DNA from 3 places in the Bacillus sp. Hm123 genome. Region 2 is predicted to be linked to each of the others. Evidence: predicted binding sites of a transcription regulator. Region 2 holds the regulator's gene; each other region holds the start of a gene.
The links. The regulator Rex, encoded in region 2, represses fermentation and respiration genes when NADH is low (regulators of the CRP and FNR family bind a similar motif). The targets are predictions, from matches to a motif close to TTGTGAAATATTTCACAA.
Positions count from the first base shown of each region.

Region 1: ACSVDJ_RS18375 (cytochrome ubiquinol oxidase subunit I) is a predicted target of Rex. The motif match lies at 8,903-8,920, and genes of this name have one in related genera.
Region 3: ACSVDJ_RS17480 (AtpZ/AtpI family protein) is a predicted target of Rex. The motif match lies at 8,587-8,604, and genes of this name have one in related genera.

Region 1 is NZ_CM200277.1:3,523,536-3,533,948, forward strand. Features, by position in the region: gene ACSVDJ_RS18345 (MATE family efflux transporter) at 1-355, opposite strand, end outside; gene ACSVDJ_RS18350 (helix-turn-helix domain-containing protein) at 887-1,819, shown strand; gene ACSVDJ_RS18355 (helix-turn-helix domain-containing protein) at 1,849-2,811, shown strand; gene cydC (thiol reductant ABC exporter subunit CydC) at 2,876-4,618, opposite strand; gene cydD (thiol reductant ABC exporter subunit CydD) at 4,615-6,336, opposite strand; gene cydB (cytochrome d ubiquinol oxidase subunit II) at 6,336-7,346, opposite strand; gene ACSVDJ_RS18375 (cytochrome ubiquinol oxidase subunit I) at 7,346-8,746, opposite strand; gene ACSVDJ_RS18380 (FecCD family ABC transporter permease) at 9,297-10,322, shown strand; gene ACSVDJ_RS18385 (ABC transporter ATP-binding protein) at 10,319-10,413, shown strand, end outside.
Region 2 is NZ_CM200277.1:486,072-496,484, reverse strand. Features, by position in the region: gene ACSVDJ_RS02785 (Lrp/AsnC family transcriptional regulator) at 1-347, opposite strand, end outside; gene ACSVDJ_RS02780 (VOC family protein) at 492-944, shown strand; gene groL (chaperonin GroEL) at 1,058-2,692, opposite strand; gene groES (co-chaperone GroES) at 2,735-3,022, opposite strand; gene ACSVDJ_RS02765 (CPBP family intramembrane glutamic endopeptidase) at 3,260-3,994, shown strand; gene ACSVDJ_RS02760 (YdiK family protein) at 4,024-4,224, shown strand; gene tatC (twin-arginine translocase subunit TatC) at 4,285-5,037, opposite strand; gene ACSVDJ_RS02750 (twin-arginine translocase TatA/TatE family subunit) at 5,054-5,233, opposite strand; gene ACSVDJ_RS02745 (redox-sensing transcriptional repressor Rex) at 5,283-5,942, opposite strand; gene ACSVDJ_RS02740 (ABC-F family ATP-binding cassette domain-containing protein) at 6,134-8,056, shown strand; gene tsaD (tRNA (adenosine(37)-N6)-threonylcarbamoyltransferase complex transferase subunit TsaD) at 8,311-9,330, opposite strand; gene rimI (ribosomal protein S18-alanine N-acetyltransferase) at 9,330-9,776, opposite strand; gene tsaB (tRNA (adenosine(37)-N6)-threonylcarbamoyltransferase complex dimerization subunit type 1 TsaB) at 9,769-10,413, opposite strand, start outside.
Region 3 is NZ_CM200277.1:3,345,252-3,355,664, forward strand. Features, by position in the region: gene ACSVDJ_RS17425 (YwmB family TATA-box binding protein) at 1-533, opposite strand, end outside; gene ACSVDJ_RS17430 (DUF1146 family protein) at 738-974, opposite strand; gene ACSVDJ_RS17435 (F0F1 ATP synthase subunit epsilon) at 1,066-1,473, opposite strand; gene atpD (F0F1 ATP synthase subunit beta) at 1,496-2,914, opposite strand; gene ACSVDJ_RS17445 (F0F1 ATP synthase subunit gamma) at 2,941-3,798, opposite strand; gene atpA (F0F1 ATP synthase subunit alpha) at 3,886-5,394, opposite strand; gene ACSVDJ_RS17455 (F0F1 ATP synthase subunit delta) at 5,475-6,014, opposite strand; gene ACSVDJ_RS17460 (F0F1 ATP synthase subunit B) at 6,011-6,529, opposite strand; gene atpE (F0F1 ATP synthase subunit C) at 6,822-7,034, opposite strand; gene atpB (F0F1 ATP synthase subunit A) at 7,125-7,853, opposite strand; gene ACSVDJ_RS17475 (ATP synthase subunit I) at 7,860-8,246, opposite strand; gene ACSVDJ_RS17480 (AtpZ/AtpI family protein) at 8,253-8,471, opposite strand; gene ACSVDJ_RS17485 (hypothetical protein) at 8,720-8,929, opposite strand; gene wecB (non-hydrolyzing UDP-N-acetylglucosamine 2-epimerase) at 8,992-10,131, opposite strand; gene upp (uracil phosphoribosyltransferase) at 10,155-10,413, opposite strand, start outside.

The sequences.
Region 1 (10,413 bases), 560 kb from region 2:
ACAAACCGAGTATCATATAAATCACGGTCGTCACAATCGTAAGCCAGTTCACATTTCCCAATAATCGCTCTTGGGTTTGCCGATCTTTTGCTCCAATAGAAATACTCAACATAGCTCCAGCACCGACACCGATGAGCGAGCCGAAAGCAACACTTATTTGCGAAAGTGGGTAGGCAACCGATACACCAGCCAATGCCGCTTCACCGACATAATAGCCAACAAACACAGCATCTAATACGGCATTCAACCCATATAACACCATCGCAATAATAGCTGGCCAAGATAGCTTCCACATAACACTCCACATGTTACCTTGTAAAATCAATTGCTTTTCTTGTATCGCCGCTTTTGTCATACAACCCCTGCTTCCTTCATATGATTTTTTAAATTTTTTAATGAGAATTATTTTCAATTGTATAAAATGTAAAGATAACAAACAATCAAGTTTGAATATATATGGCATAGAGCCGAAGAAGTTTGTGTTTTAACTGAAATCAATCAGTGAGAGATGCCTCCTACTGATTGAAGTATCCCTTTATTATTGTTTAAGCTGCCAACCACTAACTAAAGAAAAGAAGCATGCAAGGGCAAGAAGCCATTTACGTTGACCAGCAAAACTGAGTATCGTCTTCAATGCTTCAGACATAAGTATAAAGTCCTCTCTTTATTGATTTTGAGCAATTTTTCTTTGAAGTAATACCTTAACGAATAAAACAAACATCCCCCCCTGTTTCTATATATTTAGGAAATAATTTGGTAGAATGAAAATGAGAATCTTTATCGTCTATTTAACTTAATGGATTGATCTAGCTCTATCAATGATCTGGTAGTGATTAAGTCTAATCACGATAGCAGTTCGTCTAATCAATATTTAGGTGGGATGAAATTGAAATGTGTATTAACTGAAGTTCATAAGCCTTGTTTATCGAAGCTATATTTTTATGAATGTAAAAATAGTGGATTATATAACAATGAAGGTCATTTATATAAATTACGAAAAGAATTTGGAGAAGGATATTATTGGGTGTATAGTTATCGAAATCTTTTCTCTATCAGTATTTGTGATCTTCGTATTCATAAAGACTTTCACTTTCATCATGTGCATTCGAAATTTTTCTCTATAAATTATTATGATTTCATTCAAATTGACGAGATTTCTCATAATCGAACACTATCATCTAACAACAATTACACCTATTTAAGTAACGATACACCTTACCATACCCGTTATTATAAAAATAATCGTGTACTAGGAATCGGTATTCAAGTTACTCCCGATTTCCTCGTAGAAAAATATGATTATAGTTATCCGGATGCCATCGCTCTTTTCAATAAAATGACTAGTTACTGCTACCCAGAATTATCGCCTTTATTGATGGAGATTAAAGATTTTCGAGGGATGGGCATCGGTGCAAAAATATTTTATGAAGCGAGAGTATACGAAGCTTTATCTATTATTTTTAATAAAGTACATTCCCAAAATCCAGAATATAAAGGTTTAACAAAAGAAGATTTATCCAATATCATTCTCGTTACTCAATATATAGACGATCACTTTACAGAACAAATTAGATTGAAAGATTTGGAACACATTTCATACATGGGAAGTACGAAACTGAAAAAGACATTTAAACAAGTTCATCAATGTACAATCACGGAGTACATTCAAAGAAAAAGAATAAACTACGGGGAACAATTGCTAAAGGTCCACTCATTAACTATCAAAATCATTGCGAAAAAATGTGGATACAATAATCCAACGCGTTTCACTGAATTATTTTATAAATACACTGGTCAATTACCGAGTGAAGTTAGATAACATCGGGATAAAGAAAGGAGGAAAAATCATTGGCAACTATTTTACAAACGTTATACGAACCGCATTTATCGAAGTTTGGATTATACCCATTGAAAGATGAAAATAATATAAAAAATTGTGGTTTGACTTATATGCTCGATCCTCATATCGGAAAAGGATATTATTGGATTTATCCTGTAGGTAACTTATATGCGATCACGATTCATGAATTATTTTTTACACATGATGTAGCGTTTCAATGCGAACATCCATCGTTTGTAAACGTAGGCATTTACGAATCGTCAATTGCACGGATGATGTTCGGCAGTACCGTCTCACATCCAGAAAATTTGTTGGGGTATGTCAGTGAAGGGGGCACTTATGAACAGATGATACGGAAAAATGTGCCGGTTCGATGCGTAGGGGTTTCTTTCATGCCGGAGTTTTACAAAGAACACTTAGCGAAGCAGTTCTCTGAGGATTTCGATGAATTGGCAACCATCTTTTCTAAGTTGAATGGCGATGATACCATTCCAGAAGTGATGATGGTGTTGAAACAAATTCGCACTTTTCAACCATCTAAGAAAATAGCAAAAATGTATTATGACAGTAAAGTACAGGAAATCATTTCACTCGTCATGCAATGGGGAGAAGATCGGTTATCATTTTCAGAGACAAAGCAGGTGCCGGACTGGGAAATACCATCTCTTGAGCAGGTATCCGATTACTTAGAGAAAAATTATGCGAAACGACTATCGTTAAATACGTTAGCGAATATCGCTTGCATGAGCCGAACTAAATTGACCTCCTCCTTCAAAAAACTCCATGGTCTAACTATCACGGAATACACACAATCGCTTCGTATAGAAAAAGCGAAAGAGCTTTTGTTGAATTCAAACTGGAAGATACAAAGAATTGCTCATGCAGTAGGCTATAAAAACCACGGCAGTTTTTCTGAAATGTTTAAGCACGCCACTGGATTCACGCCAAATGAGTTTAGAAAGCAACCATGATAAAAATAAAAAAAGTGGTAAGAAATGAATCTTAACCACTTTCCTAATAAAATGATCTATGCTTTCACGTTGTTAGATCAAACGGGCGATCTAACACGTAAAGTCGCTGATAACGCTCATTTGTCTTCAATAAATGTTCATGCTCACCTTGTAAGGCAATTTCTCCTTGGTCAAGGAATAACACACGATCCGCTTTATGAATAAACGCTAAATGATGTGTGATCCATAAGACAGATTTTCCTTTTAACACATCAAACATCGTCGTAAGTAGCTCTTTCTCTGTTAACGGATCAAGTCCAATTGTAGGTTCATCTAAAATTACAATCGGCACATCCTGCAATAGAATACGAGCAAGAGCAATCCGCTGACGCTCCCCTCCAGAAAATCGACTTCCCATCTCGTGCACTTGCGTTTCATATCCATTCGGCAAAGATTCAATTAAATCATGAATTTTCACTTGTTTCGCCGCTTCGTACACTTCTTCGTCCGTCGCCTCTGGACGTCCAAGACGAATATTGTTTAAAATCGTCGTATCAAACAGATGAGGATGTTGATTTAATACAGCAACCCATTGAGAAATACTAGCGCTCATCCCATGAGTAGCTACTCCGTTCAACGTAATCGAGCCATTCGTTGGAGGAACGACGCCTTCGATTAATTTAAGAATCGTTGACTTTCCTGCCCCACTCGGTCCGAGCAAAGCCACTTTTTCACCTTGCGTAATAGAAAAACTAACATCATCTAGCACACGGCGATACTCATCATATTGGAAAGAGACATGCTGCAATTCAAGAACAGCTGGCTCACCGTTTGGCACGATCTGGTGCTCATCCTGCTTATCAGCCGCTTGCTTATCACCTAGCTCAAGCCCTGACAACCGATCAATCGAATCTTGATAAGACGGGATCTCACTAACAGCGTCTGATAGCGGTAAGAACGCTTCTGTTAGTGGAAACAACACTAGCACGAACGCTGCAATAAGCGTATAGTCAATGGCACCAATCGAGCTTTCATTCGCTGTCCACGCTAACATTGAAACAACCATAATCGCAATAACAACTTGCGCCATAGAGTTTCTCCATCTAACGAAACGATTTCGCTTTTGTTCTAGCAATAGCAACTGATGCTCCTGACGTTCATATTCCTCAATAAATTCCATCTGACGACCACTGTACTGCCAGTCACTTACACCCATGACCGCATCTGTTAATCGTCCGTAAAGAACATGACGTCCTTGTTTAATTTGTTGTACTTTCGCTTTCATCACAAGCAAAGAAACAAACGGAAACAAAAATACTAAAACACCAGCATAAATCGCCATTAATAAAGCAAACGGCCATGAAAAGAACCCAAGAGCTATCACGGCAAGTAAATAAAGAAATAAGCTGACTAAGCTAGGAAATACTGTTTTTAAATAAATGTCCTGAAGCCGTTCCACATCATCTGCCAGTATCCCTAACACATCCCCTGTCTTTAACTTCGAACGTGGATGTAACACTTGTGGTTCAACTAACTGATACACTTTTAAGCGCATTTTTGACAGGATTCTCAACACGACTCCATGGCCAACTAATCGCTCAATATAGCGTGAGACCGCTCGTCCAATTCCGAAAGTACGAACACCGACAATCGGAATGTAGACCATCAATAAATTTTCTGGTCTTGTTGCTGACTTAGAAATTAAGTATCCAGATGTGTACATTAAAGAGGATGCTGCAAAAACAGTTAAAAACCCTAATAAAACAACAAATATTAATAAGCGTTTGTTCTCTTTTAAGTAAGGGAGAACCCAACCTTTATCGTTCATGCCTCATCCCCCATTTGTATTTTCACCATCTGATAGTACTGGCCTTTCTTCTTCATAAGCTCCTCATGTGTACCTTCTTCTACTACTCTTCCTTGATGCAAGAAATAAATATAATCCATATCCACCATCCAATGAAGTCGATGCGTTGCTAATAAGACCAACTTCTCTTCGAACAAGTTAACAAATCTTTCTTTCAAGTCATATTCTGTTTCAATATCTAAATGAGCTGTCGGTTCATCTAATAGCAATATTGGACGTTTTTCAAGAAAAGCTCTAGCAATGGCTACCCTTTGTGCTTGTCCACCACTTAATGTACGCCCGCCTTCACCAATCTTCTCATCTAACCCGTTCGGAAACTCTTGAAGTAACTGTGATAACCCCGCTTGATCGGCCGCCCACCGTACTTCTTCTAAAGTCGCATTCGGATGATAAAACGCAATATTATTGAACAGAGTATCCTGAAATAAATAAGGATGCTGGGGAATATAGATGAGCTGTTCTTGCCATTCCTTCCTTTGCAAGTGGGTAAATGATTGTCCGTCGACCTTGAGGCTACCCGAATTCGTCTCAATAAAGCCACCAATCAAATCAATGAATGTTGACTTTCCTGCCCCACTCTCCCCAACAATACCGATTTTACGATACCCTTTGATAGAAAGTGATACATCAGCAAGAGATGGCTTCCCTTCGATTTCATGTTGAACAGTCACAGAAGATAGTTCGATATTCGTTTTCTCATTAACACGGTCCATTGGTCGTCTTTCCTCTGCTTTAAATTGAGGAAGAGAAGCAATTTCCTTCAATTTCTTTCCCGCTTCTTGTCCATTTAACGTCGCATGATAATCTGCACCAATCTCCCGTATCGGCAAGAAATATTCTGGCGCCAAAATTAAAATCGTCAAAGCAGGCTGTAGCAACAACTCTCCTTCAATTAAGCGTAAGCCCAAGAAAACAGCTACTGTAGCAACTGATAGCGTCGTGAAAAAGTCCATAGCAAAAGATGATAAAAAGGCAAATCTCAACGTTCCCATCGTCGTTTTGCGATAGCGGTCGCTGACTAGTTCAATCTTTTGACTATGGGATCGACTTAAACCTAAATACTTCAGTGTTTCTAGTCCTCTTAATGAGTCCACAAAGTGATTGGAAAGGACGCGATACATGTCCCACTGCTTATCTGCTTTCTTCTGAGCAGCCCAACCGAGCAGAATCATAAAAGCAACTAAAATCGGTACAACAACAATTAAAATAACGGCTGATGTACGATCCTGAAGCAGCACATACACGACAATCATCGCTGGAATAATCATCATATTTACCATCTTAGGAGTAAACAAGACGATATATTGCTTAAACTGCGAGATTCCATCTAGCAGTAACGTAACGATATTTCCTGTTCCAATTTTCTTCGCCGCCCGCGGCCCTTGGTGAAATAAACTATCTAGCACCTCCGCGCGTAATTTTGCGCCTATATCCGCTGAATAGCGATCCATCATTTTATTCTTTATATGCTGAATGCCATAGCGAGTAAGGAAGCTAAGCACAAAATAAAGCGTTTCCGTATATACCTCTTGAAAAGCGCCGGAATTAAAAAGATGAGTGACCACTTCTGCAAGCATAATTGCTTGCAGAAGAATGGACACTCCTTGTAACACTGTCAATATCGTAAGAGACGCTAATAATTTTTTCATACCTTCATATTGAAGTAATTGTTTATCCATTAATAAACCATGTCCTTCCCATCAACACGTTTACGGAATACATAGTAGTTCCAAATTTGGTAACCAAGAACGAATGGTAGTAAAGTAAGTGAAACAATCGTCATCACTTTTAATGAATAGGCACCTGATGCCGCATTATAAACCGTTAAATCATAAGCACTGCTAATTGAACTAATCATCACACGAGGGAATAGAGCAACAAAAATCGTTGAAATCGTTAAAACAATTCCCATGCCGCTGAAGAAGAAGCTCCAGCCATCTCTTTTCTTCTTCAACATCACAATTGTCGCTACGTAACAAACAACGATTAAAGCGATCATTGGGATCGTTACATTGCCTCGATACGTAAATAAATCTGTGTATTTATAAGAAAGCGCAACGAAAGCAACTAGTGAAATAAGAACTGGAAAGACCACTTTTTGTGCCATTTTACGAGCGCGCACTTGCAAATCTCCCACTGTGCGTAACGTTAAAAATACTAATCCATGCATTAAGCATAGTAATGTCACAACAATTCCACCAGTGACAGAATACGGGTTCACATAATCAGTGAATCCTGCGTGTAACGTCATTGTTTCATCAATTGGCATTCCTTTTAAAAGGCTAGTAAATGCTACTCCGAATAAAAATGGAGGTACGATACTTCCGACAAGAATAGCCAAATCCCATGTATTTGTCCACTTCTTACTATCGACTTTCCCTCTAAATTCAAACGACACACCACGAACGATTAAAGCAAGTAAAATAAACACAAACGGAATGTAATAACCGCTAAACATTGTTGCATACCAGTGAGGGAAAGCAGCGAACATCGCTCCCCCTGCTGTTAATAGCCATACTTCATTGGCATCCCAGAAAGGCCCAATCGTATTAATCATAATGCGACGTTCAAGATCATTTTGCCCTATAAGTCTTCCAGCCATTCCTACACCGAAATCGAATCCTTCAAGGAAGAAGAAACCGACAAACAGAATAGCTACAAGAAGAAACCATAATTCACTTAATTCCATTATTGGTAAGCCTCCTTATCGAAAGGATCAATGTTGTCATGTACATCTTGAGAGTCTTGTCCATGATGTTCCGTGCCTTTTTTAATTTCTTGTACAAATAAGTAAACTAACACAATTCCAAGGATTAAATAGATCGTTGTAAAGGAAATGAACGAGAACAATAGTTCATTATATGAAACGTTAGGCGAGATCGAAGCGGATGTCGTCATCAAGCCAAATACAGTCCACGGCTGACGACCAATCTCTGTCATAATCCAACCAGCTGAGTTCGCAATGAATGGGAATGAAATTAATCCCACCATCACTTTTAATAACCATTTTTGATTCATTAATGTCTTTCTATATTGGAACCATAAACCTAATGCGGCAGCGAAGATCATCACCATACCAGCAACAACCATGACTCTAAAGCTCCAGAATGTTGTTTTGACTGGTGGAATATAATCCCCAGGGCCATATTTTTCTTCATATTCTTTTTGTAATGTCAGCATTCCTGGTACAGAACCAGAGAATTTCTCGTAAGTTAAGTAACTCAATGCATATGGAATATGAATTTCAGCAGAGTTTTCTTGTTTCTCCACGTCGATATTCGCGAATAACGTCCATGGAGCAGGGTCTGCACTATCTTCCCATAACCCTTCACTCGCTGCCATTTTCATTGGCTGTGAAAACATTAAATGCTGCGCTTGAGCGTGACCGCTGAAAGCAATCCCTAATCCTGAAATCAGTGCTACAACCATTGCCATATTGAAAGACTTAGTAAAAAATTCAACTTCTTTTTTCTTCAATAGTTTATAAGCACTCACACCACCAATGAAGAACGCTCCCGTTGCAAGTGCACCGAAGATTACGTGTGGGAATTCCACCCATAATTGAGGGTTCATCAATAGGGCAAAGAAATCATTCATCTCAGCACGACCATTATTCATCGCAAAACCTACTGGTTCTTGCATAAAAGCGTTAGCTGCTAAAATCCAAAGAGCTGATAACATTGTTCCAATCGATACGAGCCAAATACACATTAAATGCACTTTCTTCGATAAGCGATCCCAACCGAAAATCCACAATCCAATAAACGTGGATTCCATAAAGAACGCAAGCAACGCTTCAATCGCAAGCGGTGCACCGAAAACATCTCCGACAAATCGTGAGTATTCAGACCAGTTCATTCCGAATTGGAATTCCTGAATAATCCCCGTTACAACCCCCACTACGAAGTTAAGAAGGAATAAGTGTCCCCAAAACTTCGCCATCTTCTTGTAAATTTCTTGCTTTTTCACTACATAGAATGTTTCCATTAACGCTACCATGAACACAAGTCCGATAGATAATGGCACAAACAAGAAGTGAAAAATCGTCGTAGAGCCAAACTGAAGTCTAGCTAGTAATAACTCATCCATCTGTTGTTTCCCCTCCAAATTTTCTACGTTTTGTACGCTAGAGTTGATCTTGTTCACAGCTTCACATTTTTATCTAACATAGTTACTATTGTAGACCAGATGTATGGGGAATTTATGATACCTTTTTAAACAACTTGTGATAGATTTGCGTATAATTTGTGACAAGCTTCACGTAAATTTATGACTGTTTCTTGTATCTTATGACTTACATAGTTGACAAAATAAAGGGAAAATCGAAACATAATGCTTTTTCATCCTGCATCGCCAAAAAAGCTCTAAAGTAAAATAGGCGGAGAAAAAATCAATCATTTTTCTCCGCCTATTTTTGTCGATTTCATCTTTTCCGAAGAGGCCATAACAAAACTAGTTTTCCCTATATAACATTTGCTTATAGTGTTATTCGATAATCCAATTGATAAAATGGTAGCTTTAATCTTATAATCGAAAATGATAATTATTATCAAGTAGATAGGGTGAGAATATTACCGGAAGGAGATCAATAACTAATACTTGCTCTAATGACCATTTAAATCACTCAGGAGGGAAACACGTGGAAGCAACCTTTCATTCCAGACATCGATTGCTTTCTTCAATTGGCTTCATTGTTTTGCCGATTGTTTTACTTTTCATCTCACTCTGTCTTGGACGATATTTCATTTCGCCAACGACAGTCTATCAAATATTATTATCGAAAGTCATGCCTATAGAACAGACATGGAGTGCCATGGAGGAAACCGTCGTCCTAACAGTTCGGCTACCACGCACCATTTTAGCGATGATGATCGGAGCAGGGCTATCGATATCCGGGGCATCCTTCCAAGGAATGTTTGGAAACCCTCTAGTAAGCCCACATATACTTGGCGTATCATCCGGAGCCGGATTTGGAGCTGCTCTCTCTATTGTGTTGTTCGGCAGTAGTACTATTACGATCATATTTGCCATAGCTTTTGGGATCGTGGCCATGTTAGTCACGTTTTCTATTAGTAAAGTAAGAAAGAAAAGTCCTTTATTTGTACTCATTTTAGCTGGTGTCATCACCTCTGCCATGTTTGAAGCCGCTCTCTCGCTCATACAATATGTTGCTGATCCACAAGATGAATTGCCGACTATTGTATTTTGGCTGATGGGCAGTCTTGCTGGCACGTCTTATGCATCATTGATCATCGGAGTTCCTTTAATACTAATAGGCATTATTATTCTATGGTTACTGCGCTGGCGAATAAATATTATGTCTCTATCAGAAACAGAAGCGAAGTCACTTGGAACGAATGTACATAAAATGCGATGGGGAATTATTGTAGCCTCAACTCTTATTACAGCTACTGCCGTCTCCCTTAGCGGAATCATCGGATGGGTAGGGCTAATCATCCCTCACATTGCACGAATGATTGTCGGTAGTAACCACCAAATATTGATTCCTGTTTCTATCTCTATTGGTGCGATGTATTTGCTTGTCATTGATAATGTCGCTCGTACATTAACCGCCGCTGAAATTCCATTGTCCATTCTAACTGCTATCTTTGGAGTTCCTTTCTTTGCTTACCTATTAAGGAAAACAAAAGGAGGATGGACATGAGTATCACCGTTAAAGAAGGAACCTACTCTTACGTTGCAGGACAACCGTTATTTACTGATATTAGTTTCTCATTAACCCCTGGTCAAATCAT
Region 2 (10,413 bases):
GTCAGTTCGTCTGTATCTTTTGTGCTCACTTTCAATAAATAGTTATCATCTCCACTCATCCGATGAAGGTCTACAACATTTTTATGATCTTTGCAAAATTTCTCGACTTCCATACACATGCTTGTTTTTAACAAAACAAATGTAATCATTCCCTGAAAGGTTTCTCCAAGATTAAGTGTATACTCGTCTATTACCTTCGACTCCTCCATCTTGATTAGCCGCTCTTTTACTGCTGGTTGTGACATATGTATTTTTTTAGCAATCGCAGCAATAGGTGTTCTAGAATTTTCTTTTAATATAGATAGTATTTGATAATCGATCTGGTCTAAATGGTTGGATTTATTCACAATGCGACAAGCCACCTTATTTAAGTAAAGTTTATTCATTTATTGCCTTATGTTATGCAAGTTATATTGGGAATCGCCTTGATTCTCTTATGTTTATCTGTTAGCTCATCCCATACAATGATTATAAGAAAGGGGAATGAGAATATGCAAACTCAAGGACTTGCACACATTGCACTAATGGCAAATGATTATGAGGAAACCATTCAATTTTATAAAACCGTTTTTGGTTTTACAGAAGGACATAAATGGACATTACCTTCTTATAAAATTGATGAAGCGACTATGTTAGTTTCTCCAGATAGAGTAACTTGCATTGAAGTATTTGATCGCAAGGCTGAAGTACCTGCTCAAGGTAGAAAATCGTCAAATCGGAATGATGTCAGCTACGGTGCCTTGCTCCACTTTGCCATCTACGTTTCAGATGTTGAAAAAGTGTACCAAAGGGCGCTAGACAATAAGGCGGTGGAAATAGCAAAACCAGACTTCTTAACATTAGGTCAGCCAGAACTAATTGTACATAACGCCCTTTTTGAAGGGTTAAACGGAGAAGTAATTGAAATTATTGAAACAACGGACTTCAATATCATTAACTCTTAATGGCATTTATGAACAAAAAAGAGGTTTCTCACAAGTTTGAACAACTTATGAGAAACCTCTCTAAAAGTGCTTATATCTTACTTAAAACCTTTATTAGGGTTTCAAGGGCTGAATTACATCATGCCAGGCATTCCGCCCATTCCACCCATATCAGGCATGCCCATGCCGCCAGCGTTTTCTTCTGGCTTGTCAGCTACTACAGCTTCTGTTGTTAAGAACATAGCTGCTACGGATGCTGCGTTTTGTAGAGCGTAACGAGTTACTTTTGTTGGGTCTACGATACCTGTTTCGATCATGTTGACCCACTCACCTGTTGCTGCGTTGAAGCCGATGCCGATTTCTTCGCGTTTTAGGCGATCGACTACGACAGAGCCTTCAAGGCCAGCGTTTAGAGCGATTTGGCGAATTGGTTCTTCTAGTGCGCGAAGAACGATGTTCACACCTGTTGCTACGTCGCCTTCTGCTTGGATAGCAGCGACTTTGTTATATACGTTTACTAGTGCTGTACCACCGCCGGATACGATTCCTTCTTCAACAGCTGCACGAGTCGCGTTTAATGCATCTTCAATGCGAAGTTTGCGCTCTTTCAGTTCTGTTTCAGTCGCCGCTCCAACTTTGATTACTGCTACGCCACCAGCTAATTTCGCTAGACGTTCTTGTAGTTTTTCTTTGTCGAATTCAGAAGTTGTTTCTTCTAATTGAGCGCGGATTTGGTTTACACGAGCTTCGATTTGAGTTGCATCGCCAGCACCTTCAACGATTGTTGTATTTTCTTTAGAAACAACAACTTTCGCTGCGCGTCCTAATTGAGTGATGTTAGCAGATTTAAGGTCTAGTCCTAAATCTTCAGTGATCACTTCACCGCCAGTTAAGATGGCGATGTCTTCAAGCATTGCTTTACGACGGTCACCGAATCCAGGAGCTTTAACTGCTACTGCATTGAATGTACCACGAAGCTTGTTCACTACTAACGTAGCTAATGCTTCACCTTCTACATCTTCAGAGATTAATAGAAGTGGTTTAGATTGTTGAACTACTTGCTCTAGTACAGGAAGAACTTCCTGGATGCTAGTGATTTTCTTGTCTGTGATTAAGATGTATGGGTTGTCAAGAACCGCTTCCATCTTGTCAGAGTCAGTGATCATGTAAGGAGATGCATATCCGCGGTCGAATTGCATACCTTCTACAACGTCAAGCTCTGTAGTGAAGCCTTTAGATTCTTCGATTGTGATAACGCCGTCGTTACCTACGCGCTCCATAGCTTCAGCGATTAATTGACCAACTTCTTCGTCAGCAGAAGAGATTGCCGCTACTTGAGCGATTGATTCTTTGCCTTCGATTGGTTTAGAGATTTCTTTTAACGCTTCAACCGCTGTTTGAACCGCTTTGTCCATACCTTTACGAACACCTACTGGGTTTGCTCCAGCTGTTACGTTTTTCAAGCCTTCACGGATCATTGCTTGTGCAAGTACAGTTGCAGTTGTTGTACCGTCACCCGCTACGTCGTTTGTTTTGCTTGCTACTTCTGCTACAAGCTTCGCACCCATGTTTTCGAATGCATCTTCAAGCTCGATTTCTTTTGCAATCGTTACACCGTCATTTGTGATTAAAGGTGAACCGAATTTCTTCTCAAGTACCACGTTGCGTCCTTTTGGTCCAAGAGTTACTTTTACAGCGTTTGCTAATTGGTCTACCCCGCTAAGCATTGCACGGCGCGCGTCTTCGCTAAATTTAATTTCTTTTGCCATGTGTAAAACCTCCCTGATTATTTTTTTATTCGTATTCGTCTATTATTCTCCGATGACAGCAAGAATGTCGCTTTCACGAAGGAGTAAGTATTCTGATCCTTGGTATTTCACTTCTGTGCCAGCATATTTAGAGAAGATGATGCGATCTCCAACAGCTACCTCTAGAGCTACACGCTCACCGTTCTCAAGAACACGACCTGCACCAACTGCTACGATTTTGCCTTCTTGCGGCTTTTCCTTTGCTGAATCTGGTACTATAATTCCGCTAGCCGTTTTTTCTTCTGATTCTACTAGTTCAATAACAACGCGATCACCTAGTGGTTTTAACAAGTGAAACAACCTCCTCATAATGTATGTAATTTTTAATTTATTAGCACTCTCTAATCATGAGTGCTAACACAATTATTATAATAATTAATTCGGAATTATTTTGCAAGCAAGAAGCCTAATTTTTTTTACAAATCATTCCCTCTTGCCAAATATCCCTCTAATCATTCTGTTTGAATCCCACATCTTTTATTAGTAAAATAGGCTTTAATTGAATTTGAATAAAGGAGCTTTTCTCATTTGAAAAAAGAATATGGTTATATTCTCATTGTGTATGTAATTATGCAACTTTCTAGCTTTATTGGCGCCCCGCTTGTATATAAAACCGGGCTCGCCCTCGGAGTGCAACCTGAACAGATGAAAGTTCTCGTACCAGGTATCTGGATTCTCATCAGCTTTACGTCAGCCTTGCTGATCATTTTACTCATATTACGAAAATCTCCACAGAATCGACTGAGAGGAATGGAGCCGCTATCAGCTAAGACTTCGATGTTATGGGCCATTGGTGGGGTACTTCTAGCATTTAGTTCGCAAGTCATTGCCATCAACATTGAAACAATGATAGGCATTAAACCGGGCTCTGATAATACAGAAAGCATTATCAACTTTATTGAAGCTGTACCAGCGACGATGATCGCCGTAGGATTGTTCGGACCGATTTTAGAGGAAATTGTGTTTCGAAAAGTTGTGTTCGGGAGCTTATATGAAAAGTTCTCTTTCGGAGTATCCGCACTAATTAGTTCCTTCATTTTTTCAATTGTTCATATGGATTTTGAGCATATTTTGTTATATACAGCTATGGGCTTTACATTCGCCTATCTGTACGTAAAAACGAAAAGGCTGATCGTGCCGATTTTTGCCCATGCAGCAATGAACTCGATGGTTGTCATGGCGCAGTACTTTCTTAAAGATGACATCGAACGAATGATGAAAGAAGCGGAACAGCTACAAAGCTTCATTACCTGGCTTTCATAGCCTGTTTAACTAAATTTGGAGGAGTTTGAATGAGACAATCACCATTAACCGCCGGGATTTTCTATTTATTTCTCGGTGTTCTATTTACTTACTGGGCGATTGAAACGGTCAATTCGAGCGGCTTTGGCTTTTTCGCTTATGTGTTAATTTTATTAGCTACAATGGATATCGGTTCAGGTATTCGTCTAGTGTTTATGCATTTCCGTCTAAAGAAAAGCAAAAAAAAATAAGGCTGTTCCATACAGGGATGGTCCTCTCATTCAGAGGACTTGCCCTTTGGACAGCCTTTTTTATTCTTGTTCTACATTCTCTGCTTCAATTTCTGCTGCTATCGCTTTTCTATAACCAATTTTCGAAATCCAAATACTTACTTCATACAAGATGAACAGTGGCACAGTCACCATCATATGCGACATAATATCTGGTGGCGTAATAAGTGCAGCAATAACTAGTAAGACGAAATAGGCATATCGACGAATTTGCGCCAAAAACATCGGGGTGATGATGCCGAGCCTCGTTAAAAACAAGGTGACAACAGGCAATTGAAACAGAAAACCGAATGGAATCGTAATTTGAAACAAAAATTGAAAATACTCATTAATGCCAATCACTTGCTCAATATTTAATTTCCCTGATAAATTCATCATGAAATGAATAATGTACGGAAATAAAATAAAATAAGCAAATGACAATCCCCCTAGAAAAAGCAACACCGATACCGGAATGTAACTAAGTGTCACTCTTCTCTCTTTCTCTAATAATCCCGGGCTAACAAATGCCCAAAGCTGAAAGAGGATCATTGGTGACGTTATAATAATGGCTAGCACAAAAGCCATTTGAAAATAAATCTTTAATGGGTCGGTTACCCGAAAAGCGTTCATCGTTAATTCCTTCGCCTCATCGGCCTGCTGTAAATAACGAATAATTGGTTCTGCTAGAAATAGGCTGGCGATCATAGCAAAGAAGAAGAAAACGACTACTATAATGAGCCGTTTTCGCAATTCGCCAATGTGTTCATATACCGTCATGTCTTGTCGACTCATGATCATTCATCCTTCATTACTGGGGATCTTTTTTGTCTGCTGGCTTGTCGTCATCGTCTGCCAGCCCTTTTGTTGCATGTTTAAATTCCTTTAATGTATCTCCAGCTGCCCGTCCAAGTTCAGGAAGCTTCTTCGGTCCAAAAATCAATAGTGCTACGACAGCAATTAATATAATACTGCCTATACCCATTGTCATCCGTACACCACCCCCTCCCCTTCATCATACCCGATTTTTCAATATTTTTCTATTCCGGCTTTTCTTCTGTTACTTCTGGATAATGCTTTAAAAAATAGACTAATGACTGTAGTTCGACCGCAAGATCAATGTAATGTACTCGAATCGACGACGGAACCGTTAATCGTGCAGGTGTAAAGTTTAACAGTCCTTTAATGTTAGAGGCAGCCAGTCGATCAGTAATGCCTTGAGCCGCCTGAGAGGGCACAGTCAAAATAGCCACCTGGACCGCTGCTTCCTTCAACTTCTCCTCTAAATCATCTAAATGATAAATGGGAACATCTCCAATAATGGTCCCCACTTTATCGTGAGCTACATCAAAGGCCATTTGGATTTTCGTATTATTATTTTTCATGAAATTATAATTCAAAAAAGCCGTCCCTAAATTCCCTACACCAATTAACGCTACGTTGGTCACTTCATCTTGGTCTAATGTTTTCCGAAAGAAAGATAGCAAATAGCTGACATTGTAACCGTACCCTTTCTTTCCAAGTGCTCCGAAATAAGAAAAGTCCCGACGAATTGTTGCTGAGTCCACTTTAACAGCCTCACTTAATTCTGCCGAAGAAACTCTTTGCTTTCCAGAAGAGTGTAAATTTTGGATGAAACGGTAGTACAACGGCAGACGCTTCGCTGTTGCCTGCGGAATTTTCGTTGAATCTTGATTCATTTATCATACCCCCACAACTACAACTAACTTACTTGTTAACGCTTCCATTATTTTTCCCTTACGTGTTATGATACAATAATTTACGTTTTTTGTCCTATACCTTTGTCTACCTTTTCACAATTAAGAGAAACAAACTTACAACATTGCTCCTACTAGTAGAATGGGATACACTGAAAATAGAGGTGAAAAAGATGATTTTGTTACAAGTTCAACAGCTATCGAAGTATTTCGGAGCTGAACTGATCCTATCAAATATAAAATTAGAAGTACAAACGAAGGATCGAATTGCCCTCGTTGGCCGCAATGGTGCAGGGAAATCGACTCTTTTAAAAATAATTGCTGGCCATCTTTCGTATGACTCCGGAGAAATTATGAAGCCAAAGGGTGTGACGATCGGTTACTTAGCCCAAAATACCGGCTTAGAATCTGACCTATCCATTTGGGAGGAAATGCTGTCAGTCTTTGCTCATTTGCAAGAGATGGAACAGACGATTCGCCGTCTCGAAGCGCAAATGTCGAATCCTGACGTATATGAAAATGAAGCCACTTACAATAAAGTTATGAGTGAATACGATGTGCTACAAAATAAATTTAAAGAGCTAGGCGGCTATCAATTTGAAGCGGATATCCGTTCGATTTTGCACGGGTTAAACTTTCACGACTTTGATTACTCCACGAAAATATCGACATTAAGCGGCGGACAAAAAACACGGCTTGCATTAGGAAAGCTACTGTTAACGAAGCCGGATATTTTAATACTCGATGAGCCGACGAACCATTTAGACATTCAAACACTTTCTTGGCTTGAACAATATTTACAAAACTACAGCGGCGCGATTTTAATCGTCTCGCATGACCGTTACTTCCTCGACAAAGTGGTCACACAAGTATACGAAGTATCTCGCCATAAAGTGAAGAAATTTCATGGAAACTACAGCAAATATTTAGTTCAAAAAGCGGAACAGTATGAAAAAGAAATGAAAATGTTTGAAAAGCAGCAAGAGCAAGTCGCGAAGCTTGAAGATTTTATTCAGCGCAATATTGCCCGTGCATCGACAACAAAACGAGCACAAAGCCGAAGAAAACAATTACAGCGGATGGAATTAATGAACCGCCCAGATGGAGATGAGAAATCGGCCAGCTTTTTGTTTACGATTGAAAAGCAAAGCGGGAATGAAGTGTTAAAAGTCAATGATTTATCTATCGGTTATGAAGAGAAAACGATCGCTCCCCACTTAACGACACTCGTTTCCAGAGAAGACAGCATCGCACTCGTTGGACCGAATGGAGCTGGGAAATCGACCCTCTTGAAAACTGTCGTCAATAAACTTCCGGTGTTAGCAGGTGCATTTACACTCGGAACGAATGTCTCTATCGGCTATTACGATCAAGAGCAAGCAGAATTAACCTCGAATAAAACGGTATTAAACGAACTATGGGATGACTATTCAGGCACTCCGGAAAAAGATATCCGCACCGTACTGGGAAACTTTCTTTTTTCAGGTGACGATGTATTAAAACCCGTTTCTACCTTGAGTGGCGGTGAGAAAGCTCGCCTCGCTCTCGCTAAATTGATGATGCAAAAATCCAATTTCCTAATTCTCGATGAGCCGACGAACCATCTTGATTTAGATAGCAAAGAAGTACTCGAAAATGCGCTGATCGACTATCCCGGAACGATTTTATTCGTATCCCATGACCGTTATTTTATCAATCGACTGGCTTCTAAAGTGATCGAGCTTTCACCAGAAGGACTGACTGAATATCTCGGAGACTATGATTATTACGTCGCTAAAAAGCTAGAGCAGGAAGAATTAGCGATGATAGAAGAAGCCGCTGTTGCGACCAAAGTAGACACGAGCTCCAGTGACACTTCTACTTATTATGTTGATAAAGAGCAGAAGAAGCTTGAACGTCAAAAGCGTCGACGCCTCGAAGAAATTGAACACCAAATTGAGAAATTCGAAGCGGACATTGCCGAAGCTGAAGAGCTATTATGCCAGCCAGAAATATTTCAAGACCATGAACGATCATTCGAGCTCAATGAACAGCTTGAGAACAATCGATCGGAAGTGGACAAGTTAATGGAAGAATGGGAGCTTCTTCAAGATTAACCCCTAGTCGCCAGAGCATGTGTCTCTGGCGACTTTTTATACACATTCTTATCCACATACAAAACACTTTATTTACAATACCTTAACAATGTTATCCCCTTTATCCACAAAAACACTCTTTCTTATCCACATTATCAACATTTTCCAATCGAACCACATAGCATCTTATCAACAAATGATATTTGTTTATTCACGATTTATCAACAATTTGTGAACAAGAAAAAAAGCTGCCCTTCTTATCGGACAGCTTCTACTTAAAATTGCTCAAGGTCTAACCCTGGGTAACCATTCATAGAGAAATCATCTCGTTTTCCTTGCTCAAATAGCACCGTACCAGCAGCAGCAATCATCGCCGCATTATCTGTACAAAGACTAAGCGGAGGAATGATTAATTCCACCTCTGGCAACGTAGCAAATTGCTCTTCTAATGCCTTTCGCAATCCTTTATTTGCTGCCACGCCTCCTGATAAAAGCACCTGCTTTACACGAAACTCTTTCGTAGCTCGGATCGTTTTTGTCACTAGCACATCAATAACACTTGCTTGAAAGCTTGCGGCAATGTCTTCAGGTTTCAACTGTTCTCCGCGTTGTTCGGCATTGTGAAGTGTATTAATCACCGCTGACTTTAACCCACTAAAGCTAAAATCATAAGAGCCTTCCTCAAGCCAAGCTCTCGGAAAATCGATAGAAGCTTCGCCTTCTGCGGCCATGCGATCAATATGTGGCCCTCCTGGATATGGCAAGTTCAATGTCCGCGCCACTTTATCATACGCTTCACCCGCCGCATCATCACGCGTTTCTCCAATGACTTCAAAGGCTCCATGCTCTTTCATTAATACAAGCTCCGTATGACCACCAGAAACAACGAGTGACAATAATGGAAAAGCCATTTCCTCAACGATTCGATTGGCGTAAATATGACCAGCAATATGATGAACACCTACTAATGGCAGGTTATGAGCAAACGCTAAAGCCTTCGCTGCATTTACACCGATTAAAAGCGCCCCCACTAAGCCAGGACCTTTCGTTACAGCAATGGCATCTAACTCTTTGAACGTCATTTCTGCTTGTTTCAACGTTTCTTCAACTACAATTGTGATCTCTTCCACATGATGGCGAGAAGCGATTTCAGGTACCACTCCGCCAAATCGTTTATGACTTTCGATTTGCGAAGAAACAACATTCGCGACAATTTCTCTACCATTTTTTACGATCGCTGCCGCTGTTTCGTCACAGCTTGTTTCAATCCCTAATATATACGTATCTTTTTTCATCATAACCTCACCCACATTACTAATGCATCTTCCTGATTGTCGGAATAATAATTTTTGCGAATTCCACCTGGCTGAAAACCAAGTTTTTTATATAAATTTTGAGCAGGTGTATTGCTTACCCTCACTTCTAATGTCATCACCGTAGCCCCTTTTTCTTTCGCTGCTTTCATGACATGCACAAGAAGCTTTTCTCCCAAACCATGTCCTCTATGAGAAGGCAAAATCGCAATATTCGTAATTTGTGATTCATCTAGCACCAGCCACATACCACAGTAACCAACCACTTCACCATCTGATTCAGCTACATGATACAAGGCAAACAAATTATGATCGATTTCCTTATAAAACGATTCCTTCGTCCAAGGCACAGAAAAACTACTCTTCTCAATTTCATATACGCCCTCGACATCATCAAGCGTCATCTCACGTACAGCTAAATCAACCATGACGTTCTTCTGCTCCTTGTTGCGCTTCTAACCATTTCGCTTCCGCTTCAGCGAGACGAATATAATTCGGTACAAACGAGTGCACATCTTCAGCAGGTGCGCCTAAACCAAGTCGCCCTAGCTCAGACGGCCGCGGTGAATGAACACTGGCCTCTCCAATGACCGCTTGCTCTCCTAACATATTTGTAATTGTTTCTTTATGAATAATCGCATCCTTACCTGCAAATAAAACAGGGTGACCTAACTCCTTCAATTCCTTGCACCAATCTTCAAGCAATAGATTTCGATCTTCTTTCACAGTGATCAACTCTCCATTCTCAAATCGGTATAACCCAGTGTATACTCGTCCTCGTCTCGCATCAAAAATCGGGCTAATATATGCCGGAAAATATTTTGCTGAAGCTGCAACCGTCGCCAGACTAGATACGCCGGACAACGGAATTTGTAAAGACCAAGCTAACGTCTTAGCAATCGTTACCCCAATACGGACACCTGTATATGAACCGGGCCCTTTCGCAACAACAATCTTATCAAGCTCTGATGGTGACACTTCACATTCTTTTAGCAACGTCTCAATGGCTGGCATCGCTCGCAATGAATGATTTTTCTTCAAATCCGTTGTATACTCACCTATTAA
Region 3 (10,413 bases), 740 kb from region 2:
TTCCAACCATTCATTAATCCAGAAAACTGATTCGACAAAACTTCTTCAATTTTACCATCAAAACTCCCTTTAATACAAGTGAAAACTGGAGTGGATTCATGGAAAAAATGTGAATAAGTTTTCACAAATTCCCTTTTCATAAATGTTCTTATTCGATCCTCATCTGTAGAAATAACTGTATAGAGAAGAATATATTGCCCATCCTGTTGACCCGTAGATACGATCTGAATCTTTTGACGTAGCTTTCCCATTGAATGACTAGCAACAACTGCGTCATCATTTTTCGTGTCTACTGTAAATGTCCACTCAGATAAGTATTCTTGAAGTTTCAAAGCTACTTGCTTCATTTCCTGCTCGTTTAAACGCTCGCGCATATGTACGGTCCATTCTTCAATATGTCCTTTCTCTTTTTGTACGTCTTCTGTCAGCCGCACTAAGTGATTAGAAGTGGACGTCGCAATAGTGCTATTCCCGTAAACAATGACAATGAAACAAATTAACAAAAGGCATTTGATCATTCTGCTCATTTTCATTCTACTCATCTCCTTATCTGCTAGTATGACCTAGTAGATAAGAAACATACGAGAATTCAAACGACAAATGATCGAAGAAATCGACTCCACCTTGTTCAATGATTCACTTAAGTAGAAGCAGAAAACCTCTCTAAAAAAAGCATATACAAAATCAAAAAAAATTCAACGTGAAAGAAGTACTATCTATTATGCTTCGAGAAAAAATTATTGAAATAACAGTGGCAATTGGCGGGACCATAAGAAGTAATCAAGGAAGAAGTTGCTGACCGCAGATCCGATCGCAATCGATAACAAAATAAATAATAACCGTGCTTGAAACACATGATTTGCCTTGATTATTTGTTCATATCGGACAGCTTGTAATGCCCAAAAAGACAAACCTATAAATACAATATGAGACAAGATACTGATCAATGCCTCTTGTCCAAAATCAGAAACCATTTCATCCTCCTCCAATTTTCACAAAAAAATAGGGTATTCACTGTATGAATGATACATCAAAAACCTTCCGGATACGGAAGGTTTTTGATTATTACATTCTGCCTTCATAGATTTCAATGCGATTCATCGCACGTTGTAAAGCTAATTCGGCACGTTTAAAGTCTATATTCTCTTTCTTTTCGCCAAGCAGGCGTTCAGCGCGCATTTTGGCTTCTTTCGCCCGGGCAATATCAATATTTTTCGCTAGTTCAGCAGCTTGTGCTAAAATCGTCACTTGGTCTGGACGAACTTCTAAAAAGCCGCCGCTAATTGCTACCAAATCTGGTTTGCCAGCGCCTTTATTTAAACGGACAGCGCCAATTTGTAAAGGTGCGACCATCGGAATATGACCTGGTAAAATACCTAGCTCACCGCTTTGAGCTTTTGCACTAACCATTTCCACATCCGATTCATACGCTGGGCCGTCAGGAGTGACGATACTGACTTTAACTGTCTTCATTGTTTAACCCCCTGGTCCCTTATTATGCCTCTACACCCATCTCTTTAGCTTTAGCAACAACTTCTTCAATGCCACCAACTAGACGGAAAGCATCTTCTGGAAGATTATCGTATTTGCCGTCAAGAATTTCTTTAAACCCGCGAACTGTTTCTTTTACTGGTACATAAGAACCTGGTTGACCTGTAAACTGCTCAGCTACGTGGAAGTTTTGTGATAAGAAGAACTGGATACGACGCGCACGTTGTACAACAAGCTTGTCATCTTCTGAAAGCTCATCCATACCAAGGATTGCGATAATATCTTGAAGTTCTTTATAGCGTTGTAACGTTTGCTGTACTTGACGAGCTATACTGTAGTGCTCTTCGCCTACGATTTCTGGAGAAAGGGCACGTGAACTAGAAGCCAATGGATCTACCGCTGGATAAATACCCATCTCAGAAAGCTTACGCTCAAGGTTCGTTGTTGCATCTAAGTGAGCAAATGTTGTTGCTGGAGCCGGATCTGTATAGTCATCGGCTGGTACATAGATCGCTTGGATCGATGTAACAGAACCAACGTTTGTAGACGTGATACGCTCTTGTAATTGACCCATCTCTGTTGCAAGTGTTGGCTGGTAACCAACGGCAGAAGGCATACGACCTAATAGGGCAGAAACCTCAGAACCTGCTTGCGTGAAACGGAAGATGTTGTCGATGAAGAATAATACGTCTTGTCCTTGCTCATCACGGAAGTATTCCGCCATTGTTAATCCTGTTAAAGCTACACGCATACGCGCACCAGGTGGTTCGTTCATTTGACCGAATACCATCGCTGTTTTCTTAATAACCCCAGAATCACTCATCTCGTAGTAAAGGTCATTTCCTTCACGAGTACGCTCACCTACACCAGCGAATACTGAGATACCGCCGTGCTCTTGAGCAATGTTATTGATTAATTCTTGGATTAATACTGTTTTACCTACACCGGCACCACCGAACAGACCGATTTTACCACCTTTAATGTATGGAGCAAGTAAATCTACTACTTTGATCCCTGTTTCAAGGATTTCAACCTCTGTAGAAAGTTGGTCAAAAGTAGGAGCTTGACGGTGAATGCCATCACGGCGTGCATCAGCAGAAATCTCTTCGTTTAAGTCAATTGTTTCACCTAGTACGTTAAATACACGTCCTAAAGTAATATCTCCAACTGGTACAGAGATTGCTTGACCCATGTCTAATACTTCTATGTTACGTTGCAACCCGTCAGTTGATGCCATTGCAATCGTACGTACTGTATCATCACCTAAATGAACCGCTACTTCTAAAGTTAATTCAGAAGCTTCTTTACCCGCTTGTGCAGGAACCTGCACTTTTAACGCATTATAGATATCAGGAAGTTGACCGCTTTCGAACTTAACGTCAACAACTGGACCCATAACTTGAAGAACGCGTCCTTTGTTCATTTCTTTCCCTCCTAACTAGCTTTTCACTACTCTAAAGCCGCTACGCCGCCGACGATCTCAGTGATCTCCTGTGTGATCGCTGCTTGACGTGCACGGTTGTATGAAAGCGATAAAGAATCAATTAATTCTTTCGCATTGTCTGTTGCTGATTTCATTGCTGACATACGAGCCGCATGTTCACTTGCTTTACCGTCAAGTAAAGCACCGTAAATTAAGCTTTCCGCATATTGAGGAAGTAACACTTCCAAAATCTCTTCAGCTGATGGTTCAAATTCATAAGAAGTCAATTTATTAGAAGATGCAATCTCCGTCAATGGTAGCACTTTTTTCTCTGTTGCGTCCTGTTGAATCGGACTAACGAAGTGATTGTAGTACATATACAGTTCGTCATATGTGCCATCAGCAAACATGCCGACTGTTTGATTCACAATCGCTTTAATATCAGCGAACGAAGGCTGATCAGGAAGTCCTACAACATCTAGTGCAACATTCATTCCACGATTTTTAAAGAAATCGCGGCCTATGCGACCAACGGCAATAATAACATACTCGTCATTGGATTTATGGCGTTCTTTAATCAAATTATGAACAAGACGCAAAATGCTGCTGTTATATGCTCCCGCCAAACCGCGGTCAGAGGTAATAACCAAATACCCGGTTTTCTTAACGGGGCGGGAGATGAGCATCGGATGTGTTACATCTTTGCTTCCAAGAGCAATGGATGCGACCACTTCCTGAATTTTCTCCATGTAAGGAACAAATTTCTTCGCATTTGTTTCTGCACGGTTTAATTTAGAAGCGGAAACCATTTCCATCGCTTTTGTGATTTGGCTCGTCTTCTTAGTAGAATTAATCCGAGTCTGTATATCGCGTAACGATGCCACTGGTTCTCACCACCCTTTTTAATGTTAGAAGTAACGAAAGGGGAAGACCGTTAACGGTCTATTCCCACTTTCAAAGATTCCGAAAAATTATTCAGATTTCGCAAACGTCTTTTTGAACTCGTTGATTGCTGCTTTCATCTCATCATCAGAAGCAAGTTCTTTCGTTGTGCGAATATGCTCTAACACATTTGTGTGGTTGTGATCTAACCAGCTTAATAACTCATCTTCAAAACGGCGAATATCCGTTACTGGAATATCATCTAAATGGCCACGAGTTAATGCATAAAGGATAACAACTTGTTTTTCAACCTTAAGTGGTTTATTCAAGTCTTGCTTTAATACTTCAACTGTACGCGCACCACGGTTTAGTTTCGCTTGAGTGGCTTTATCAAGGTCAGAACCGAACTGAGCAAATGCTTCTAGTTCACGGTATGCTGCTAAGTCTAGACGAAGTGTACCAGCAACCTTCTTCATCGCTTTAATTTGAGCAGACCCACCTACACGGGATACAGAAAGACCGGCATTGATCGCAGGACGTACACCTGAGAAGAATAAGTCAGACTGTAAGAAGATTTGTCCGTCAGTGATTGAGATAACGTTCGTTGGAATGTAAGCAGAGATATCGCCCGCTTGTGTTTCAACGAATGGAAGAGCAGTGATTGAACCTGCACCTAACGTGTCATTTAACTTTGCTGCACGCTCTAGCAAGCGAGAGTGTAAGTAGAAAACGTCACCAGGATAAGCTTCACGACCTGGAGGACGACGTAATAATAGGGAAAGCTCACGGTATGCTGCTGCTTGTTTTGATAGATCATCATATACAATCAGAACATGTTTGCCGTTGAACATAAATTCTTCACCCATTGTTACTCCAGCATAAGGAGCAAGGAATAACATTGGAGCTGGTTGTGATGCAGATGCTGTTACGACGATTGTGTAATCTAGGGCACCATGTTTACGAAGAGTTTCTACTGCATTACGAACAGTAGATTCTTTTTGTCCGATGGCTACATAGATACAAACCATATCTTGATCTTTTTGGTTAAGAATTGTATCGATCGCTACAGATGTTTTACCTGTTTGGCGGTCACCGATGATCAATTCACGTTGTCCACGACCAATTGGTACAAGAGCGTCAATCGCTTTAATACCTGTTTGTAATGGTTCATGAACAGATTTACGATCCATAACCCCTGTTGCTGGGCTTTCGATTGGACGTGTTTTCGTTGTGTTAATCGGGCCAAGACCGTCAACCGGCTGTCCTAGAGAGTTAACAACGCGTCCGATTAATTCTTCTCCTACTGGAACTTGCATAATGCGTCCAGTACGGCGAACTTCATCACCTTCACGAATATCCTTGTAAGGTCCAAGAATAACGATACCTACGTTGTTTTCTTCCAAGTTTTGTGCCATACCCATGACACCGTTTGAGAACTCAAGAAGCTCTCCAGCCATAACGTTGTCGAGGCCATGAGCACGAGCGATACCGTCACCAATTTGGATAACCGTACCAACATCGCTTACTTTCATATCGGACTGGAAGTTTTCAATCTGCTTTTTAATCAGCGCACTGATTTCTTCAGCTTTGATGCTCATGAATTTCACCCCTCATAATATTAGTGGTCAAAGAGTAATTAATAGTTAGTATTAATTTACTCATTTACGTTTTGTTTTAATTAGTTAACGACTAATTGCTTTTGTAGACGATCTAGTTTACCACGAAGGCTACCATCATAAATACGGTTACCAATACGTACTTTCACGCCACCTAACAAATTAGTGTCTACTTCATTTGTAATTTTCAATGACTGCTTACCAACTTTTTTAGCGAACTGAGCAGAAATTTCCGCTTCTTCTGTCTCCGTTAATGGACGAACAGATACGACTGTTGCTGCTGCCACTCCGCGTTCTTCGTTTGCTAATTGTATGTAAGCATCTACTACATCAGTAATATACATTTCACGGTGACGCTCAGTTAAAAGCATCAACAGATTGACCGTATATGATGAAGCGTTAGTGAATGCTGACTGCAAAAGAGCTTTCTTTTGTTGGATCGTCATTTTTGGTGATTGTAACAAAGGAAGAAGTTCTTTGCTATCCGTAAATACGGCTTTCACTACATGAAGTTCCTCTTCAATTGCGTCTAGTTGCTTTTGTTCTTTGGCGATTTGGAAAAGAGCTAATGCATAGCGCTTAGCGACTACAGAGTTACTCATCGCTCTTCCCCTGCCTCTTTAATGTAATCATTGATTAATTTTTCTTGATCCGCCGCGCTCAATTCTTTTTCAATTACTTTAGAAGCAATTAAAACAGAAAGTGAGGCAACTTGTTCGCGAACCGCTGCCAACGCTTGTTCTTTCTGCTGATCGATTTCCATCTTTGCAGACTCTTTCAAACGTTCTGCTTCTGCACGAGCAGCCGCAATAATTTCATTCTTTTGATCGTCGCCGACTTTCTTCGCATTTTCAATGATTGATTGTGCTTCTTGGCGAGATGCTTTTAATTCTGCACGTGTTTCATCTAATAATTTATTAGCTTCTACACGGCTTTTTTCAGCTGATTCGATCTCTGAGGCAATATGCTCTTCACGCTGTTGCATGATTCCCATAAGTGGACCCCAGGCGAACTTTTTAATCAACGCAAGTAAAACGATAAACATTACTAATTGGAACAAAATATCTCCTTCATTAAGGCCCTCAGATGCTCCTAGTACAAATGCGTTTGCTAACACGCCTACTTCACTCCCTTCAAGAGTCTCCATCCTCTCTTAAGTAGAGAAGATTCTATTAAACGAAATGCTTTTTTAAAGATTGAACATAAAGGAATGGCGAAGGTTCGCTTGGAATGATCTTCGCCATTTGGAACAAAATCCCGAAATATAATATAGCTTCTAGTGTTAAAAACAAACACCTTTAGCTATTTTTATGATCGAGCTTTAACGACCAAACTACTGAACATATACAAAGCTTGCTATGTAGCAATCTTGCTTATGACAATATTTAAGTAGTCGTTTCTTGAAGTTATTATTTACCTACAACCATGAATGCGATAACTACTCCAATGATCGGAAGTGCCTCAACTAATGCAACCCCGATAAACATTGTTGTTTGAAGCATACCGCGAGCTTCTGGTTGACGAGCGATCCCCTCAACTGTTTTTGAAACGATTAAACCGTTACCAATACCTGCACCAAGTCCTGCTAAACCAATCGCAATTGCTGCTGCTAATAGACCAATTGAACCTGTCATTGTAAAATTTCCTCCTTTTAATGTATGAATAAAATATTTTTCACATAGTTCTGTTCATATAAAATGAACAAATTATAATTAATGGTCTTGACTCACTTTGTGGGCCAGGTAAACCATTGTTAACATAGTAAAGATAAACGCCTGAATTCCTCCGATAAAGACGGAGAATCCTTGCCAAGCAAGTGTCGGAATGATCGCAGCGATTGTGCCACCTATTCCTGATGCTGCCATGCTTCCTGCTAGTAAACCTAACAGAATCTCACCTGCGAAGATGTTTCCGTAAAGCCGGAGACCAAGAGTGAGCGTGTTGGCAAACTCCTCAATGATTTTCAATGGGAATAAGAACCACATTGGACGGAAGAAATCCTTCCCATATTCACTGAAGCCTTTCATTTTAATTCCATAATAATGTGACAAACCAACAACCATTGCAGCAAGTGTTAATGTAATCACTGGATCTGCTGTTGGTGATTTCCACCAAAGCGTGCCATCATATACGACTGCGAATGGAAGTCCTAAGAAGTTGGAAATCGCAATGTAAAGGAATAAGGTCAAACCAAGAACATGAAAGCGCCCCCCTGTTTTCCAGTCCATATTACTTTGGATAATCCCTTTCACGAAGTCCATGATCCACTCAAAAAAGTTTTGCAGCCCAGTAGGCTTCATCGCTAACTTTCTCGTAGAAATGACGGCAATAAGAAAGACAATCGCACTAGCCACTGTAATCATTAACACGTTAGCTAAGTTAAATGTCAGTGAAAAGCCATCAAAAACTTCCCATGTAAACGTTGGATTTTTATGATGCAACTTTTTTCACCTCTCTTCCCCGGTTTTATTTATTAAAAAATGAATAAAAAAATCTATCATAATGACAAGATAGGATGTCATTAATCCCAAAACTGTGAAAATAAGATGGATATGCTCAGGATAGCGTAAGGCAATGAGCGTAGCTAATCCCGCTGAAGCCATTCTAGATAAAGTACCGAGCGATTTCACTTTTTCGCCTTTATCGATCGCATCGCTAAAACGGTTCATTCGATTAACCATTAACCAATGGTTGAAAAAACTTAAGCTTGTCCCAAGGATGAGGCCTGCGAACACAGGCTTATAGGGCGTAATTCCCCAGCAGAAGACAAAAACGGAGAGCAAGTAGATTATGTACTTTCGATGCCTAGCGTATGTGTGCTGAAGTTCCGGCATAGTAATTTAATCTCCCGAATTAAAATAGCGGACTGATTGTAACATTAAAAAAATGCCAATGGTTAAACCCAGTAGCAGTCCGATGATTAAACAAAGTGGGTCGGTGTTCCAATTTCCATCAAGCCAGCGTCCAGCAAATATCCCCATAAGGATCGAGCCTGCTAACTGTGCTAGAATGGAACTGTACAAGGCCATTGCTCGAAAAGGGCTTTTTCGACTTTTCATACGAAAACACCTCTATTCTAGAATGGTTTACTTGACATGACAAAAACGGTTACAATTGTTTGTTCCTTACCCTTTGTTAGCATACAATAGGGGTTTTTCAATGTCAATGTGTTTAGAGTGAAAAAGATCACAATTTGTAACGAATCTTTCACAAAATGATCAAAAAATAGGAACTGTTATAAGTTTTTCTTATTATATAGAAGAAGCGTGATTTTTTTCCAAAGGTTTGGTGATGCTTCTTTGACTTTTTATGGCTTTTCTTCGATCTTACGTGACATTTCTTCGACCTTCCAAACTTTTCTTCGACCTTGCGCCGCACTTCTTCGACTTTCCACGCTTTTCTTCGACCTTGCGCCGCACTTCTTCGACTTTCCACGCTTTTCTTCGACCTTACGCCACACTTCTTCGACTTTCCACGCTTTTCTTCGACCTTGCGCCGCACTTCTTCGACTTTCCACGCTTTTCTTCTATTAAAAAAGCCAGCTGTGCGATGCCCAGCTGGCTTTTGCTTTTTGTAAATTTAGAATCGTTCTGGCTTTTGATCCGTCGCTTTGAAATGGTAGCGAATCGCTTCGCAAATGCGGCGAGATGCTTCTCCATCGCCGTACGGGTTAGAGGCTTTCGCCATTTTTTCATATTCAGCTTGGTTCGTTAACAGCTCTGTTGCTAATTTGTAAATCGTTTCTTCTTCCACACCTGCAAGCTTTAATGTTCCCGCCTCGATTCCTTCTGGTCGCTCTGTTGTGTCACGCAACACGAGAACCGGTACGCCAAGTGATGGTGCTTCTTCTTGCACCCCACCGGAATCGGTTAAAATCAAGTGCGCTCTTGAGGCAAAATTGTGGAAATCAATCACATCAAGCGGTTCGATTAAGTGAATGCGCGGGTCGTTGCCAAGGATTTCGTCAGCAATTTCTCGAACCGCTGGATTTAAATGCACCGGATACACGACTTGAATGTCGCTATTTTCTTCAACAAGACGCTTGATTGCTGAGAACATGTTACGCATCGGTTGCCCAAGATTTTCACGACGGTGAGCGGTCATTAATACGAGACGGTCACTACCGACACGCTCTAGTACTTCATGATTGTATTCTTCTTTCACCGTTGTTTTCAGCGCATCGATCGCTGTATTTCCTGTCACGAAAATCGCTTCTGCTTTTTTATCTTCATTTAACAGGTTGCGTTCCGCTTGATCCGTCGGTGAGAAGTGAAGATCCGCGATCACACCTGTGAGCTGGCGGTTCATCTCCTCTGGAAACGGAGAGTATTTATTCCACGTACGCAAACCTGCTTCAACATGGCCAACCGCAATTTGATTGTAAAAAGCCGCTAAACTCGCGATAAATGTTGTCGTCGTATCACCGTGAACGAGCACGATATCCGGCTTGACTTCCTTCATCACGCGATCTAGCCCTTCTAATCCGCGAGTTGTCACGTCAATGAGTGTTTGGCGGTCTTTCATAATATTTAAGTCGTAGTCAGGCTGTACGTTGAAAATTTCAAGAACTTGGTCAAGCATTTGACGATGTTGAGCGGTCACGGTCACAATCGACTCAAAATGCTCTGGATGTTTTTGTAATTCAAGAACAAGTGGTGCCATCTTAATTGCTTCCGGACGTGTGCCGAAAATCGTCATCACTTTAATTGGGCGATTCATTTTACATGTACCTACCTTTTGAATTATTTTGTTCCGAATAGACGGTCTCCTGCATCTCCTAGACCTGGTACGATATAACCTTTTTCATTTAATTTCTCATCTAAAGCGGCGATGTAAATATCTACATCTGGATGTGCTTCCTTCATTGCTTCTACTCCTTCAGGGGCAGCCACTAAGCACATAAACTTCACGTTTTTCGCTCCACGCTTCTTCAAAGAGTTGATCGCTTCAACCGCAGAACCACCTGTTGCAAGCATTGGATCAACGACGATAAAGTCACGC